2 regions of the Mongoliitalea daihaiensis genome follow, and region 2 is predicted to be linked to the other one. Evidence: riboswitches for the same ligand, from Rfam matches in the RefSeq annotation. Region 2 holds a riboswitch; the other holds the start of a gene.

Region 1 (8,251 bases), 210 kb from region 2:
TCTAAAGGGTGAAGCCAAACCCTTTTGGTACATCCTTCAATGGTTTACTTCTGGTATTTTGTGGTCTGTATGGATCATGCAGGATGCAGCTAATATTGCGGTTTTTTTACCAAGGCAATTGAATATCTATGAGTTTATTGGCTATGCTGGATTTATTTTCATTGGGCTAGGATTCTTATTTTACATGAAGGGGGATAGAATTCAGTCTATTGTCAATGAAAAAACTAGAGTTACAGATGTCCGGGCTGCTACCTTAGTAGATTTCGTATATGCTATTATCTTATTCTACTTCAAGATGGCAAGCAATATCCCGATGAGTACCACTTGGGTGTTTATAGGTTTGTTGGGTGGTAGAGAGTTAGCCATTGCTTATGCCAAATCTCCCAAGTTGAAAAAAAGGAAAGCGAGAATCTTCAGAGCGTATACCTTAGCTAGAAAAGATATTTTAAAGGCTTCTCTTGGATTGTTGGTATCGTTAATCCTGACACTGATCATCAACGAAGGAGTACGTAAAGAATTTATAGATTTGTTCAGATTTTAAATAAATCATCATCAAAAGGCTCTTATATTGACGGGAGCCTTTTCTATTTTTGGGTATGGAATATCAGAGTGATGAGTTTTATATGAATGAAGCTCTCAAGCAAGCAAAGATTGCTTTTGAGGAAGGAGAGATACCCGTCGGTGCTGTAATTGTATGCAGAAACAAGATCATTGCACGCGCCTACAATCAAACTGAGAAGTTAACTGATGTCACTGCCCATGCGGAGGTGTTAGCCATTACAGCGGCCTCCAATGCTTTAGGAGCAAAATACCTTACCGAGTGTAGGTTGTTTGTTACATTAGAGCCTTGTGTCATGTGTGGAGGGGCGCTTTTTTGGTCACAAATTGGTGAAATTAACTTTGCGGCAACTGACCCTAAACGGGGATATTCTCAACTAGAAAAATCCATTTTGCATCCCAAGACAAAGGTAAATTCAGGGATCTTAGCCCAAGAGTCTAAAGATTTATTGGACACTTTTTTCAAAAACTTACGGAAGTAAGCGCTTCTGATTTTTGATAAGCCAAAAATAGTAAAAGAAATGCCGGCTAAACCGGCCATTCCTCTAAGCGATAAGCACTGTCCCAAAACATCCATTCCAAGCGACTAGCCATTTCAAAGGCATTGTACATGTCTTCTTGGGTTTTTGAGCCTACTTCTGATGCCAATTCGTCTGTAATATCAATAGCCTTGTGTACAGATGCTGCAAATTCTTCACCAGCATACGTATCAATCCAATTTTTGTAAGGGTTATTTTCAATCTCGTATTGTTGATGATAAATATGATCCCCCACTTTTTTATATATCCAGAAACAAGGAAGTATAGCGGCGACTGCTACTGCTACATCCGCATACTTTGCCTCTTTTAGTAAGTAATTGGTGTAAAGCAGGCAGCTTGGACTGGGTTTTATAAGGTCTGGAATGCCAAGGGTTTTGAAATAACTTTCATGAAGTGCTCTTTCTACCACGATGGCCCCAGCTGCAAATTGGGAAAAATCCAAGATATGTTCCATTTTCTCCATCCTACCGGCAATAGTGCTCAGTGCTCTCCCAAATTCTCCCAAATAGTAAGCATCCTGCGCCATGTAAAACTTAAACTTTTCAACTGGAAGAGTGCCATTCTTCAACTCTTGATTGAAAGGCATTTCCACTATTTTGGTGTAGATGGGTGTTATTCGCTCCCAAGCTTTTTCACTCCATTTCATGAATAATCTGTTTTTCAGGGTTATAAAAATGATTTAACGGTCCGTTTCCTTGCCCAGTTTTAACGTCTTTGCCAGCTTCCAAGGCTCCTTGAATATAAACTCTAGCTTTTTCAACTGCGTTTTGAAGAGAATTGTCTTTTGCTAGTTCAGCTGCTATTGCAGAAGAAAGTGTACATCCTGTACCATGTAGATTATTGGTTTGGATATAGGTGCTTGTATAAACTTGCTCGGATTTCTGTTGTTGGTAAAGGATATCTTGAATCCTAGGGGTATGGAGATGTCCACCTTTGATCAAAACTGCATTACATTGCATAGAAAGGATATCCTTGCCTGCCTGATGCATTTTTTCCACCGAGTCAACCTTGTATCCTGTCAGTACTGCTGCTTCATCTAGGTTTGGAGTAATTAGCGTTGCCAATGGGAATAGCAATTCTTTGATAAGTGCTACGGTACCCTCGGCGATTAGTCGATCTCCTGAAGTAGCGACCATGACTGGGTCAAATACAATGGGAATATGTGGGTATTTTTTCAATGTTTTGGCAAGGATCTCCACAACTTCCGGTTGGTTGACCATGCCTATTTTGATGGCTTTGGGAGGAATGTCCTCCAGCACTGCCATCAATTGTGCTTCAATATGTGAAGCTGGAATGGGAAAAATATCCCTCACTCCTTGCGTATTTTGTGCCGTGGTAGCTGTGATGACCGTCATGCCATAGCATCCCAAAGCCGCAAAAGTTTTGAGGTCCGCCTGAATACCTGCGCCACCACCACTGTCGGAACCTGCAATGCTGAGAACGGCTATGTAATTTTTTACCATAATTGCTCTTTTAATCCCTCTTCGATTTTTTTTCGATAAGCTTCCGCTGCATGTGCAGGACTTGAAGCACTGCATATTCCCGAGACTACAGCTAAGGCATCGGCACCATGGCTGATGATAGTGGAGGCGTTTTCCAGGGTTACTCTGCCTATCGCAACCAATGATTTTGCAGTAGCTTTTCGTACATGAGCCAATCCATGTAAACCCCACTCGGTTTTGGTGTCTAACTTGGTAGGTGTGGCATAGATGGGGCTGATGCCATAATACCAAGCCTCTTCACAGTGTGGGTTCGTTAGATCTTCCATACTTTCCAGAGAAAGTCCCAAGATTTTATTATGGCCTAAGATTGATTTTACTTGGGCTATAGTGGCATCTTCCTGACCTATATGAAGCCCTTGTGCATCTACTATCTTCGCTACTTCGACTGAGTCGTTCACGATTAAAGGGACTTGAAATTTATCGCAAATAACCTTTAATTTTTCAGCTTTTCTTGCGAAGGCCTCTGTTGAAAGTGACTTTTCTCGGATTTGGACTATATCAACCCCACCTTTCAACGCCTCTTCTATTACCCAAAAAAAATCCTTTCCAAGGCACAATGCTTCATCTGTCACCAAATAGAGTCTATATGGAAATATGGATGTGGTCATCGATATTCCACAATCATTCGTTCCTCAACCATCTCCGCAGTTAGATTATATAAGGCATCATAAAAATAGAGCTGAAGAGTGCCTGGTCCTTCTGCTTTTTCAGATGCTATATCACCAGCAATTCCCATAAGTACCATAGCAGCTGTACTTGCTAAAAAGTAATCCTTCTCAAGGGCAATCATTGCTCCAGTTAACGCTGATGCTGTACAGCCCATTCCAGTTACTTTGGCCATCATAGGGTTACCGTTTTTGACTTGGGCAATGCGTGTTCCATCGATTATGTAATCAACTTGTCCTGAAATTACCACGACTGCACCCGTTTGTTGGGATAGCTGTATACCCGCATCTAACGCTTCATCCGAAGAGTTTGTGCTATCAACACCTTTGCTTTGAATGTTTACACTGGCCAAAGACATGATTTCAGAGGCATTTCCTCTAATGACATTGGGCTTGTAAGCGAGCAACTCAGTCAATAGCTCATTTCTATAAGGAGTAGCACCCGCGCCAACGGGGTCTAGCACCCAAGGTTTTTGAGTAGCATGGGCATGTGCTGCAGCCATTAGCATGCTTTCATACCAATACTCATCCAAGGTTCCTATGTTGATTACCAATGCTCCGACAATAGAGAGCATATCCTTTACCTCGGAGTGGGCATGGGCCATAATTGGGGAAGCTCCCGCAGCTAAAAGCGCATTTGCCGTATTGTTCATTACTACATAATTGGTAATACTCTGAACAAGTGGAGATTGGGTTTTTAAGTTGGAGATTAAGGCACTAATTTGTTGCATGATTTTTTTCTTTTAAAAGTGTATTACTGGGCAGAAACAAAAGGAGCAGGCAAAAGTCTAGACAGCAACGTGCACTTGTCTTTGGAATTAACTTTTTCCTTCGTCGGTATGATCCGTATCAGGTTCAAAGGGTTTGATCTCAGCCATAGTGGCACCCCTAAAGTTTCTTTGTGTTTTGATAACACCAATTAAAATAAAAATGGTTCAATGGATTGGTATTGGATTGTCGGCTTTTTTAGATCCTTTTGTAAAGGAATCGAGAAAGTCTACTCTTTTTTGGAGGAAATCGAACTTTTTAAAAGTTTGTTAAGTTGATTGTGTGTAGCTTATATAGCTTTTTAATTCCGTTTTAACCTAAACTCTACTAATTTATGGCATTTGAACTTCCAAAATTACCGTATGACTTCAATGCGCTTGAGCCGCATATAGATGCAAAGACAATGGAAATCCACCATGGTAAGCACCACAATGCTTATGTTACCAACTTAAACAATGCAATTGCCGGCACAGATATGGAAGGCAAATCTTTGGAAGAGTTGATGACAGTAGCTGGATCTAATGCAGCTGTAAGAAACAATGGCGGTGGTCATTTCAACCACACACTTTTTTGGGAAATTCTTTCTCCAACTGGTGGTGGTAATCCTTCTGGAGACCTAGCAGCTGCTATCGATGCGAAGTTTGGTTCTTTTGATGCTTTCAAAGAAGAATTCAATAAAGCTGCTGCAACAAGGTTCGGTTCAGGCTGGGCTTGGTTGTCTGTTGCGAATGGAGAATTGGTTGTGAGTTCTACTCCTAATCAAGATAATCCTTTAATGGATGTGGCCGATGTAAAAGGTACGCCAATTCTTGGATTGGATGTATGGGAGCACGCGTATTATTTGAACTATCAAAACAGAAGACCGGATTACGTAGGTGCTTTCTGGAATCTTGTGAATTGGGAAGAAGTAAGCAAAAGATTTACTGCTGCTAAATAATCTTCCTTAGAAAGAATTTTAAAGCCTTGGTATTCGTATCGAGGCTTTTTTTGTATCCAAAGCGTACAATATTTTTGTTCGATTGTGTACAGTTTTTATTGGTACAAGTTTAAAAAAGCTTGTTTTTGGCTCATAAGAGGCGTTTTGGTAGTTTGGCATCCGATTTTCTAATCTGTTGGTACAAGACAACAATCTAAACCAACAATTATTATGAATGCCTTTCAATCGATTTTCGCCACGCTACTCCTCTTTTTTTTAGGTTTGAGTAACCTAGCTGCCAGCGAGCTTTCTACCATTACAGGCAAAGTTATAGATGATAAAGGTCAGGCTATTCCTTTTGCCAATGTAGCTTTGGTGGACCATGCCACGGGGTCTTTACTGACCGGAAACATCACGAAGGATGATGGTACTTTTGAAATAGAGTCGGTCAATGCGGGAAGGATGATTCTGGTGATATCTTCCATAGGTTATGAAACATACAGATCTGATGTTTTTGATTTGGATCCAGGTGTTGTCAAGTCCTTCGAGACCATCCAAATAAAGGAAGAGACTGGTACATTGCAGGAAGTAACAGTAAAAGCCTCGAGGCCTGAAATTCTTATTGAAGCGGACAAGACCACTGTTAATGTAGAAGGTACAGTACTTGCCGAAGGGAATACAGCACTCGATGTGATAGGCCGTTCCCCAGGTGTCTATATTGATGAAAATAATACCATCAACTTGAATGGAAGACCGGGTGTGACTGTTATGATCAATGATAGACCTACGTACATGTCTTCCACGGATCTAGCGAATTTTTTGCGCTCTATGCCTGCGGATAATATCAAAAGCATTGAAATCATCAACAACCCATCTGCTCGTTTTGATGCAGAAGGTACTGCGGGTGTCATCAATATCCGTCTGAAAAAAAATAACATTGACGGGATGTTTGGTAATGTCAATGTGGGTGGCATGTATAATGGATTATATAGCCCCAATGCTGGCGTATCTGTCAATGTAAAAAAGGGAAAATGGACCAATAATGCCAGCTTTAATCATTCTCAATTCAATTTCGTGAATGAACTCAATATTACCCGTAACTTTCAATTGGACCAAGGAGTCTCTCGATTTGATCAGGAAAGTTTGATTACCATGCGCAATAAAAGTTACTTTTTCACAGGTGGTTCGGATTATCAGATCAATGAAAACCATAGCATAGGAGCGAGTGTACAGGCTTCGCAAAACAATGGAAGTAATTTTGGAGACTCATTTACAGCCATTGACAATCCCGGTTCGGAAGATATGTTCTTTATCCGCTCAGAAAACAATGAAAACTCACAAAACAAACGTCTTTTTGGAAATCTGCACTATGTTGGCATTTTGGATTCTTTGGGAACCAAAATTACCTCAGACATTGACTTTACCCGTATGCGTTCCAATTCGGAAGGATTATTAAGTAACTTTAATTGGATCAATGAACCAATTAATCTTTCCAGAGACTTTATCAGTACTTTGAATGACATGGATTACAGAATTATCACTGCTAAAGTTGATTTCACCAAACCCTTTGGACAAGGCAGGATATTGGAGACCGGGATTAAAGGTAGCTGGGTACAGTCGGACAATAAGTTGGCCTTGGCAAAAGCGGTAGAGGAAGAACCATTTACGCCGGACCCTAATAGCAATCAGTTTATTTATGAAGAAAATGTATTGGCAGCTTATGCCAATTACAGGAGCAAATTCTCTGAAAAAGTTTCGTTCAATGCTGGCTTGAGAGCGGAGTATTCGGATATTACAGGTACCTCTTTAACATTGGATCGAGTGGATAAGCAAAATTACCTCAGCTTATTCCCAAGCGTATCGGTTCAGCAAGCCATCAGCAAAGACTATCAAATCATTTACAATGCTAACAGAAGAATAGCAAGACCAAATTATCGACTATTGAATCCTTTTGTGTTCTACATCGATCCATTGACAACAGAACAAGGAAATCCAAACCTTCGTCCTCAGTTTGCTCATAACTTGGAAATGAATCATGTAATTAAAAATGCATATCAGTTTACCTTGAGTTATTCTTTGACCAATGATGTGTTTCAGCAAATCTTTACCCAAGATGAAGAAACAAGAACGACCACTACATTTACGAGCAACTTAGATAAGGCCCAAAACTTCAATTTCCGAACAATGATTCCTGTGGAAATAGCCAAGTGGTGGAATTCCAACCACATGTTGCAGGTGACTAATTCCCGATGGAAGTCCATGATTGGAGATGCTTTGCTAGACGTAGCACAGACCTCCCTGACCTTCCGTACCCAACATAACCTCACATTACCAGCTGGTTTTAAAGCAGAGATAGTGGGGATGTATATCAGTCCTGCGCAGTATGGACAAGCAACTATCAAAGGTTTTGCTTGGGTGGATGCAGGTATTTCCAAGAATTTCATGAAAGAAAAACTCAGTTTGACTGTCAATGGTACAGACTTGTTTGCCTCACAAATAATCCGAGCCAATGTGCAATTTGACAACATTGACACTCAATTTAGACAATACAGACATACCCAAGGCGTGAGATTTACACTTCGATACAAGTTTGCGCAAGGTGAAAATTTCAGAATCGCCAATCGTTCTGGTAGTTCAGAAGAAAGAAGTAGATTAGATTAATGTATATTTATACTCCCAGTGGACCTGAATCCAGTGGGAGTATAAAACCTAATGACTATGAAATATTTTGGTTTACTTGTAATGTGTATGGTTTTGACTGTCACATCGTATGGACAGTCGCTAGACCAAGAGAAGCTCAATAACTATTTTGATGCGTTAGTCAATGCGGAGAAAATGATGGGAGCTGTTATGATGGTACAAGATGGAGATATTCTGTACCAATATGCATTTGGATACGCCGATATGGAATCAGAAATTAAAAATGTGATAGATACAGAGTTTAGAATAGGTTCTATCAGTAAAATGTTTACTGCTGTTCTGATTTTACGTGCAATGGAAAATGGATTGCTGGATTTGGACGCGACGATTGATGCCTATTTCCCCGAGGTCGAGAATGCAGCTCAAATCAGCATTCGGCACTTATTGCAGCATAGAAGTGGGATTCGGAGTTTCACAGAAGGTGGACAGTATCTTACCTGGTATACCACTCCAAAGACCAGATCGGAATTGTACGATATCTTGGTAAATCAAGGCTCCGAATTTACGCCCAATGCACGTGCAAATTATTCCAATTCCAATTATGTATTATTGACTTGGCTACTAGAGGATATTTATGGAAAAGACTATTCCGAACTCCTTCAG
Region 2 (8,251 bases):
CTGGTGGGATATGCTTTTCTTCTCAAAAGCTCCTTCATGATACACCATCAGGTCGGAGGTTACATTGGTGCTGGCAAGCATCCTTCCGTGAACTGCTTTTACGGTAACCCAATAAGACTTTACTGGCATGTCATAAGAGGCACTTGTCATAGTAGATTCAAATTGAGCTACATCAAACCATTGACCCATTTGATAGGTGTCCATCTTTTCTTCATCTATATTCCAAACGCCTAATTGAGTTTCATTTTGTCCGCCATCTGTAGACCACATGGTGAAATGTCCTCCAAGCATCAAGGGTGATTCGTTCAATACTTCTCCTTGATTCATCGAAACAGGCTTTCCCCAGATTTTTTCAAGTCCTTCAAAAGGGATATTCCGGATTTTTTCTGCTTTCAGATTGAATAGGCCATAGTTGAAGTCCCTGCTTCCTAGAAAAAAAAGTGATCTTCCTATTCGATTAAAATCATAAACAAGGGTTCCTACACCATTAGGGCCTTCTTTTTCAAATAAAATTCGTTCGGATAGGGTATATGTTTCCAGGTCAAAGACCTCAAGTGCGGGAGTTTTGAAATCAAAATTATATAAATAGCGACCATCCTCTGATAGGTCTGATACACCTAGCCCATTGAAGGTAAAAAAAATCACATCCTCCCCACTTTCCATGTAGACGGTGTCCAAGAAAATGTTAGGAGTATTAGCTGTTAGTATGTTTTCTGTGGATTTAGTTGCACATGCAGCTAGACAAAGGATTAGAAAAAGAGGAAAAGTCAGGTTTCGCATGAATTAAAGTTTATTTGTTCATAAGATCAAAAATACACTAAATAAATAATTGTTGGTGATTTCAATACGGATCTTTGCAGAGTTTCACAAAACTTACGTTCTTTGCATCAAGTGATAGGGGTGCCTTAATACAGCGGGCTGAGATCATACCCTTTGACCTGAACCCGGTAATGCGGGCGTAGGAATTATTCATTTAACCGAATCAATCGATGAGTTTCGAGACAAAAGTTGATGTCCGTTGACAGCTTTTGTTCCAGTTCATTTATTGAATTCACAACTTAGTACCTCATGAAAAAATTTATCCTAGCGTTGGATTGGACTGCCAATACCAACCACAGTGGCTTCTTTGTAGCAGCACAACAGGGATTTTATGCCCAAGAAGGTCTGGACGTGCACTTGCGGTCTACCTCGGAGGACAATTATGCACGTACACCAGCGAGTTTGCTGGCAGCTAAGGAAGTGCATTTGGCCATGGCACCTTCAGAAAGTGTGATCGCCTACCGTGCTAATCCCGAAAAACCCGCTTTGATGGCTATTGCTGCAGTTTTGCAACGTGATGCCAGTGCCATCGTGTGTCTGAAATCTTCGGGTTTGGATCGTATCAGTCAATTAGACGGCAAGGAATATGCGAGTTATAATGCCCGCTTTGAAGATCATATCGTTGCAGAAATGATCAAGACTGATGGCGGAAAAGGAGAGCATATCAAGATTGTCCCTGAAAAACTGGGTATTTGGAATACCCTTTTGGAAGGAAAGGCTGCCGCTACTTGGGTTTTTATGCCTTGGGAAGGTGTGATGGCTAACAAAAAGCAAGTGGAATTAAACGCATTTTATCTCAAGGATTACAAGATACCCTATGGATATTCCCCTGTTTTACTGGCCCACCCTGAGCTTTTAGCCGAAGATCCAGAGACTTACAAAAAATTCCTTCGAGCAAGTAAGAAAGGTTTTCAGCTACTTAAAGAAAACCCTCAATTGGCAGTAGATGCACTTTACAAGCAGGAGGATCTTGCGGAATTAGCCGACAAAGATTTCTTGATCAATAGCCAAGTAGCCATTAATCCCTACTATTTTGATGAAGCGGGAGATTGGGGGCTGATGCAGGAAGAACGCTGGACCGAATTTATTCACTGGTTGAAAAGTAAGGAACTGATAACAGCAGAAGAACTTACAAACCTTATGAAAGAACCGATATTTACCAATTTCTATTTATCTAACTAATTCAGACAAAAGGGGTGCTTTTCTCTAAAAGAAAGGCTGAGAACAGACCCGTATGACCTGATGCCGATAATGCGGCCGTAGGAACTGTACAGGAAAGAAGCCCCTGCTTCTAAAACCTAACAATTTTGTCATCCATGAAAAAACTACTCATGATTTGCCTTTGGGCCCTTGTATCGAGCGCCCAAGCCCAATTTTCCATTTCAGGAAAAGTTATCAATGAACAAAAAGAGCCTCTCCCTGGGGCAAACGTGTTCATTTCATCCCTCGAACTGGGTGCTGTGGTCTCTACCGATGGGACCTTCCAACTGCCAAGTGTGCCGAAAGGCTCTCTGATACTCGAGGTAAGTTTTATAGGCTACCAAACACAGCGAAAGACTATCGAATTAAGTGAAAACCTCCAACTCAATTTCACCTTGGTAGAAAGTACCATACTATCCGAAGCAGTCATGGTAAGAGCAATCCGGGCTGATAAGTTGGCCCCAATCACCCAAAAAACAATTGAAAATCAGGAGCTGAATGAGGTTTTTAATGGTCAGGACGGAGCCTTTGTACTGGAAACCCTCGCCCCAAGTATTCAAGCTAACTCAGAATCGGGCACACGCTTCACCAATTACGGTACCATGCGTATGCGTGGAATCGATCAGCGGAGGATTAACATCACCCTCAATGGTGTTCCACTGAACGACATGATTGATCAAGGGGTCTTTTTCAGCAATTTCACCGATTTTACCAATAGTGTGGAATCTATCCAAGTGCAAAGGGGGGTAGGCACGAGTACCAATGGTACAGCCTCTTATGCCGGTAGCATCAGTTATGAATCTGTGCGTTTAAATGTAGATGCTCCAGAGACCACAGTGTCTTTGCTCGGGGGAAGTTTCAATACATGGCAGGGAAGCGCTGAAGTGAAAACAGGACTTTTGCCAAACAAAATGGCTTTTTATTCCCGGGTAAGTATGACTACTTCGGATGGATTTAGGGATCATAGCGGGACAGATTCCTATTCCTTTTTCTTCAGTGGGGGTTATTTTGGCGATAAGGACATCATCCGATTTACAGGATTCAATGGACGTACTAAAAATCAACTCAGCTATGTTCCAGTACCGATCTCTCTAGCGAGAGAAAACCCCCGAACGAACTTGAATTTTAGAGATGATCGGGATGATTTTGGGCAGTCTTTTGCACAGGTGGAGCATATTCGTACAGTTTCGAAAAACACGACATTGACCAGCAGTATCTATTACGGTGGGGCAGGAGGAGATTTTCCCTTTGGCTTTGTGGATGGGGAGCAGTTTGTACAAATAAACTATCCGCTATTCAATAACCATTACGGGGTGATGAGCAATCTGCAACATTCCAATGAAGCTTGGGATTTGAGTGCTGGGGTGCATGCATATACATTTCGCAGAAAAAACATCGAACAACTTGTCCCCAATTTTGCCAGCCCCTACTATGAAGATCGCTCCGTAAAAGATGAGTTTTCTGCTTTTGCCAAAGCAGCCTACACCTTTCATGATTGGGTGTTTTTTGGGGATGTACAAGCGAGATTTGTCAACCTCCAATTCACACCTGATACGCAGTTTTTAGGAGAAAACAGGACTATTCCTTTGTATAACTGGCAGTTTTTGAATCCTAAAGTCGGCTTGACCTATCAGCTAAGTGCCTTACAAAATGTCTATGGTTCTTTTGGCCGCACAGGAAGAGAACCTAACCGCTCAGATTTTCTAGGGGGCGTACAAATCAATGCCGGGAACATTGATTTTCTCCAAAATCAAAACAACGTAAGAGCTGAATTTGTAAACAATTATGAATTTGGGTACCGCATTGCCAGCGAGCGGACCAATGCGCAGGTGAATTTCTTCTACATGGATTTTGAAAACGAAATCGCACCTATTGGAGCGTTTGTGGATCAGTTTTTCCTCCAATTGTTTGCCAATCAGGAGGACAGTTATCGCAGAGGAGTCGAGCTTGATTGGTCGACCAAGCTATCGGATAGATTCCGGTTTTTGGGTAATGCAACTTATATGCGAAGCATTATCAGCCGTTTTCAACCGGAAGGAAGTTCAGAAGTATTTACCAATATACGGACGCCATTCAGTCCAGAGGTATTTCTGAATGCACGCCTTCAATATAGTCCTTTGAAGCGCTTGCAAGTAGAGTTACATTCCAGATATGTGGGAGATTCATTTACGGAACTCACTAATAATGCTGACTTTGTTCTCCCGGCATATTGGGTGAACAATCTGAGAGTGTCGACCAAACTAGGTAAGCATTACACGTTTGAAGTGGAGGTCAACAACCTTTTCAATGAGTTGTACTTCACGGATGGTGCTCCTGTTGGAAATGAACTTGCCGTCTTTGCTCAAGCTCCAAGGCATTTCTTTGGGCGCTTTACCGCTAAGTTTTAAATAAAAAGGCTGATGTCAGGCAATCCTGTAGTAAACCGGATTGTTTGGCATTGGCTTATTTCATCCATTCCATTGCATGGCTTAAAGGGAAGAATTACCTCATGCAATTCTGTTCAAATTTTTAATTTTTCAATCAAAAACTATAGCTCTTGGTAACTGATCGTTTGATTTCAATTACTAGAAACCAGTTCAGCAGTTTTTACCTCTTCGCTAGCTTTTCCTTCCTTCGAGAGTATCCAAAAGGTAGTTGCCATGGAGCTTGTGAGATAAATCCCTACCAGAAAAGCTGCTCCTGGAAGAATTTCCTCCAAGCCAAACCAACCACCGTTCCAATAAATCAGGGCTATCCCCATGGCAAAGCGCAATAGTTCTGCTGGGATCGCAATCCTAGATTTGTCCATCAAACTGGTATAGGCAAAAATCGACACCATCATGAAGGTAGCATAAAGCATGACTTCCACATACTGGAAGCTTACAAAGGCGATCAATACATGGAATACCATGGCAAAACTAATCACCAATTGAACCCATGACCAGATTTGTAGGGTTTTTGAGGGTTTACTATCGTATTTTACCTGCTCAAATGCATTTTTCCAATACGCCCAAGGATATTTTTCTGCTACATCTGCAGGTCTCCAACCGGTTGGCATAAACCAAATCCGCAATTTATCCCAGTAGCTTTTTGTCCTCCAAGCATCTTGGACCAAGGCCCACAGATGCACATAATTGATGATCAGTGGATTCCAAGTATTTACTGGTTTTTTTACCCCATAGACAGGAGGTTCTTCTTCCAATTCTTCTTGAAATGTCCCAAAGAGTTTATCCCAAATGATGAAAATCTGAGCTAAGTTTTTATCTAAATATCTATCATTGATCGCATGATGTACCCGATGGTGACTGGGAGTTACTAAGATATATTCCAGAAACCCCATTTTATTGATCAGACGGGTATGATACCAAAATTGTGCAAATAAATGGATGGGAGCTATGATAGCGACTACTTCCGCAGGTACACCGATAAAGGCCATAGGGATATACAGGAAGAAATAAATTCCAAAAATTGCCGATATTGACTGACGCAAGGCACAACTGAGGTTAAACTCTTCACTGCTATGATGGACAATATGCCGATTCCAAAAGGCGTTGACTGTATGGTCAAATCGATGTGTCCAATAACCCGCAAAGTCAATTCCTATAAACGCAATAAGATAGACCCACCAGGTGCTCTCAATCTGGAATATGGCTACTTTATCGACCATCCAACCGTATGAAACGATCACTACTGACAAGCCCATTAAATTTTTGAGGGTATTAGTCATTCCAGAACTCAGACTGGAAATAGTGTCCATTCCTGTATTGACTTGCTTTTTCATCTTGCGGGCTGCAAATTCCTCGATGATAATTAGGATCAGGAAAAAAGGTACAGCAAATGACAATGCTTTGGCGTAAAGTTCCATTGGGTTTATTTTTTCAAGCTATCTGCTTGTAAGTTACTACTGTTTGTGATTGACTGCAAATAAAAAATAAAATAGAGGGGGTAAAAAATAAGTCTTAATTATTCCCCTCTATCATTGTTTTAAAAACTTAATCTAAAAAAGTTGCTTAATCACCCGAGACAAACTTACGGAAGTTCAAGACATAAAAAAATACCCTGATCAGGGTATTTTTTGGGTAAAATTCAACTTTTTTCTTCTAATCTTCCTTTCCAGTACCTTTAAAGTGGTCCTCTTTATCCGCAAATAGTACATTAAAAGTAGTCAATGAACCATAGGAACGGGTGATATATTGTTGCAATTGGATGCGATCTTCGTCATCTAACTTGGGATGATTGTTGATATTTTGTTCTAAAACTCTCAATCGTTCCCTTACCATGACGATCTTATGAAAAAATGTTTTGATGGGGATTTCTTTATTGCTCATTTCAGGATTGAATGGGTTGAGGGTTACTGTACCATTAATCCATTTTTGAGCCATGGTAAGCTTTGATACTTCTTCTTTGGGCTGATTTTTTTTAATTACATTTTCAACTGCTGTTTCGATATCACGAAGCGAAATGGGCTGAAATTCCGCTTCCTTCTTCTCAATCAGTTCAAAGTTCGGGAAGTCCCTTGCGATCGTCTTTACTTCTGCTATATAATTGAAATAGATTTTATAGTAAGAGGCATCTGCTTCTACCACGACCCCTTTTCCAAATTTTGGATGTCTTATTTGACTTCCAATTCCTAGATCCATTGCTGACATAGTATATGTATTTAAAAGGTTTTACTGTTTTTTTGGTTTATAAATTCGTTGGGCAGACTTGAGGACAACATCCTTATCTAGGATCATGGGTTTGAGCTTCTGCCTAGCAAAAAGTCCCATTTGATCTGCATAGTGGGGATTATCTTGTTGATTAGAAGCTCCGTATACATTGATCGTTTCCACTATGGGAAGTCCTTCCCCAAAACGAACCATCATGATGTAAGATTCTCCTTGTTCTCCTTTTCGGGTTTTTTCATTCAAAGGTTCCGATCGCATGGCGGCTATTACATCTGGCAAGCCAAAAAGAGGCATTTCTTGTTCTCCTCTTACTAATTTTTGATACTCTCCCAAGGTTACTGGAAATTGTTCGAATGCGGTTAGAAAAAAAGTTTGAGCAGATTCAATGGCCAAAATAGCTTCTTCCTCTGAAAGGGTGCGCTTGGGGTCAAGTGTAAGTTCTGTAGTTCGGTCTCTCAAAAAGTAATAGATATAGGCAAAATAGGCTGCCCCCACACTGTTGGCATCCGCAGATCGATCCCATGCTTGAAGTGCTTGAATACTTTTGGCAATAGCTGGGTATTTATTTGCATCGAGTTTGAACAAAGGGTTGACATTGAGTTCGTATAAGAGACTATCTGGCAAGGTTTTGTCAAACTTGATGGCTTTGAAGGTTTCGTAAGACATAGCCTCTTGGTTTAGTAATAGGCCAGCAAGTCTAATGGATCGATTATTTTCAGTTAGAAGATAGCCCATTTGCGGCTCATAATTTGTTGGATCGAGCTGAGATGTTGGGTCTGTGGCTTTGAATGGGCTATGATTGGTGTTAAAGAGATAGCCAGAAGTAGGATTGATTTGTTGTGGTAAAGCGCTGAACGGGTAGTAACTATCCCAAAGTTTGCTTTTACTGTCTCCTAAGATGGTTTTACTATAGTCATGTTGAGGGTTGCGAACCGGGAGGAGTGCATTGCTAACATAAAAAATGGTATCGTACTTATCTGCATATACAGTGTTAAAGCCCGGCAGTGCCATTTGATTCATAGCTGTGCTAAATTCATGGAAGTTTTTAGCTTTATTCATGTGATACCATTGTTCGGGAGCTGTAATAATTTCGAGTGATCCAGTTTTGATACTGAATGTTCCTTGATCCGTGACCAACGTTGGGCCAAAAATACTTTTCCAGACTTTTTTGGGAATAGGGACGGTGATGAAATCCCACAGGCGTACTTTTAACCATACTCTTTTTTCTTCTAAGACCAGGTATTCTCCATCTACTTCATAGTGTAGCTTTTTACTTGGATGCATTTTTAGCTGGAACACATCTAATTTATCCGGGTAGTTGACCGTATGTGCCCATCCTAGGTGCTCGTTGATTCCATGAAAGATGGTAAGACCGCCGGGGAAAAGACCGCCCAAGGCATTCCATCCTTCCTCTGAACACAGATGTGCTTCATACCAAGCCACGGGACCTGTTAAGGGTTGGTGTGAATTAATCGCTAAAAATGCCTCGCCTGAATCAGTCAATGCTGGATGGATAGCAATAGCATTGGATCCTGCTGATGGATCTTTTACCTCGGGGATTTCTAGGGTCCCATTCACTATTTTTT

What was found. A riboswitch is a leader RNA that binds a small molecule or an ion and turns the genes downstream of it on or off. The one in region 2 is predicted to bind thiamine pyrophosphate.
Region 1: linked by a shared signal. The riboswitch ahead of thiM (hydroxyethylthiazole kinase) and the one ahead of IPZ59_RS07040 (TonB-dependent receptor) in region 2 are both predicted to bind thiamine pyrophosphate.

The regions. Positions count from the first base shown of each region.
Region 1 is NZ_CP063779.1:1,452,048-1,460,298, forward strand. Features, by position in the region: gene IPZ59_RS06090 (hypothetical protein) at 1-541, shown strand, start outside; gene IPZ59_RS06095 (nucleoside deaminase) at 597-1,040, shown strand; gene tenA (thiaminase II) at 1,087-1,743, opposite strand; gene thiD (bifunctional hydroxymethylpyrimidine kinase/phosphomethylpyrimidine kinase) at 1,730-2,560, opposite strand; gene thiE (thiamine phosphate synthase) at 2,554-3,207, opposite strand; gene thiM (hydroxyethylthiazole kinase) at 3,204-3,995, opposite strand; TPP riboswitch at 4,074-4,164, opposite strand; gene IPZ59_RS06120 (superoxide dismutase) at 4,367-4,969, shown strand; gene IPZ59_RS06125 (TonB-dependent receptor) at 5,180-7,609, shown strand; gene IPZ59_RS06130 (serine hydrolase domain-containing protein) at 7,667-8,251, shown strand, end outside.
Region 2 is NZ_CP063779.1:1,659,989-1,668,239, forward strand. Features, by position in the region: gene IPZ59_RS07030 (DUF4221 family protein) at 1-780, opposite strand, end outside; TPP riboswitch at 887-981, shown strand; gene IPZ59_RS07035 (ABC transporter substrate-binding protein) at 1,069-2,001, shown strand; TPP riboswitch at 2,002-2,101, shown strand; gene IPZ59_RS07040 (TonB-dependent receptor) at 2,136-4,406, shown strand; gene IPZ59_RS07045 (sterol desaturase family protein) at 4,577-5,863, opposite strand; gene IPZ59_RS07050 (hypothetical protein) at 6,099-6,647, opposite strand; gene IPZ59_RS07055 (penicillin acylase family protein) at 6,669-8,251, opposite strand, start outside.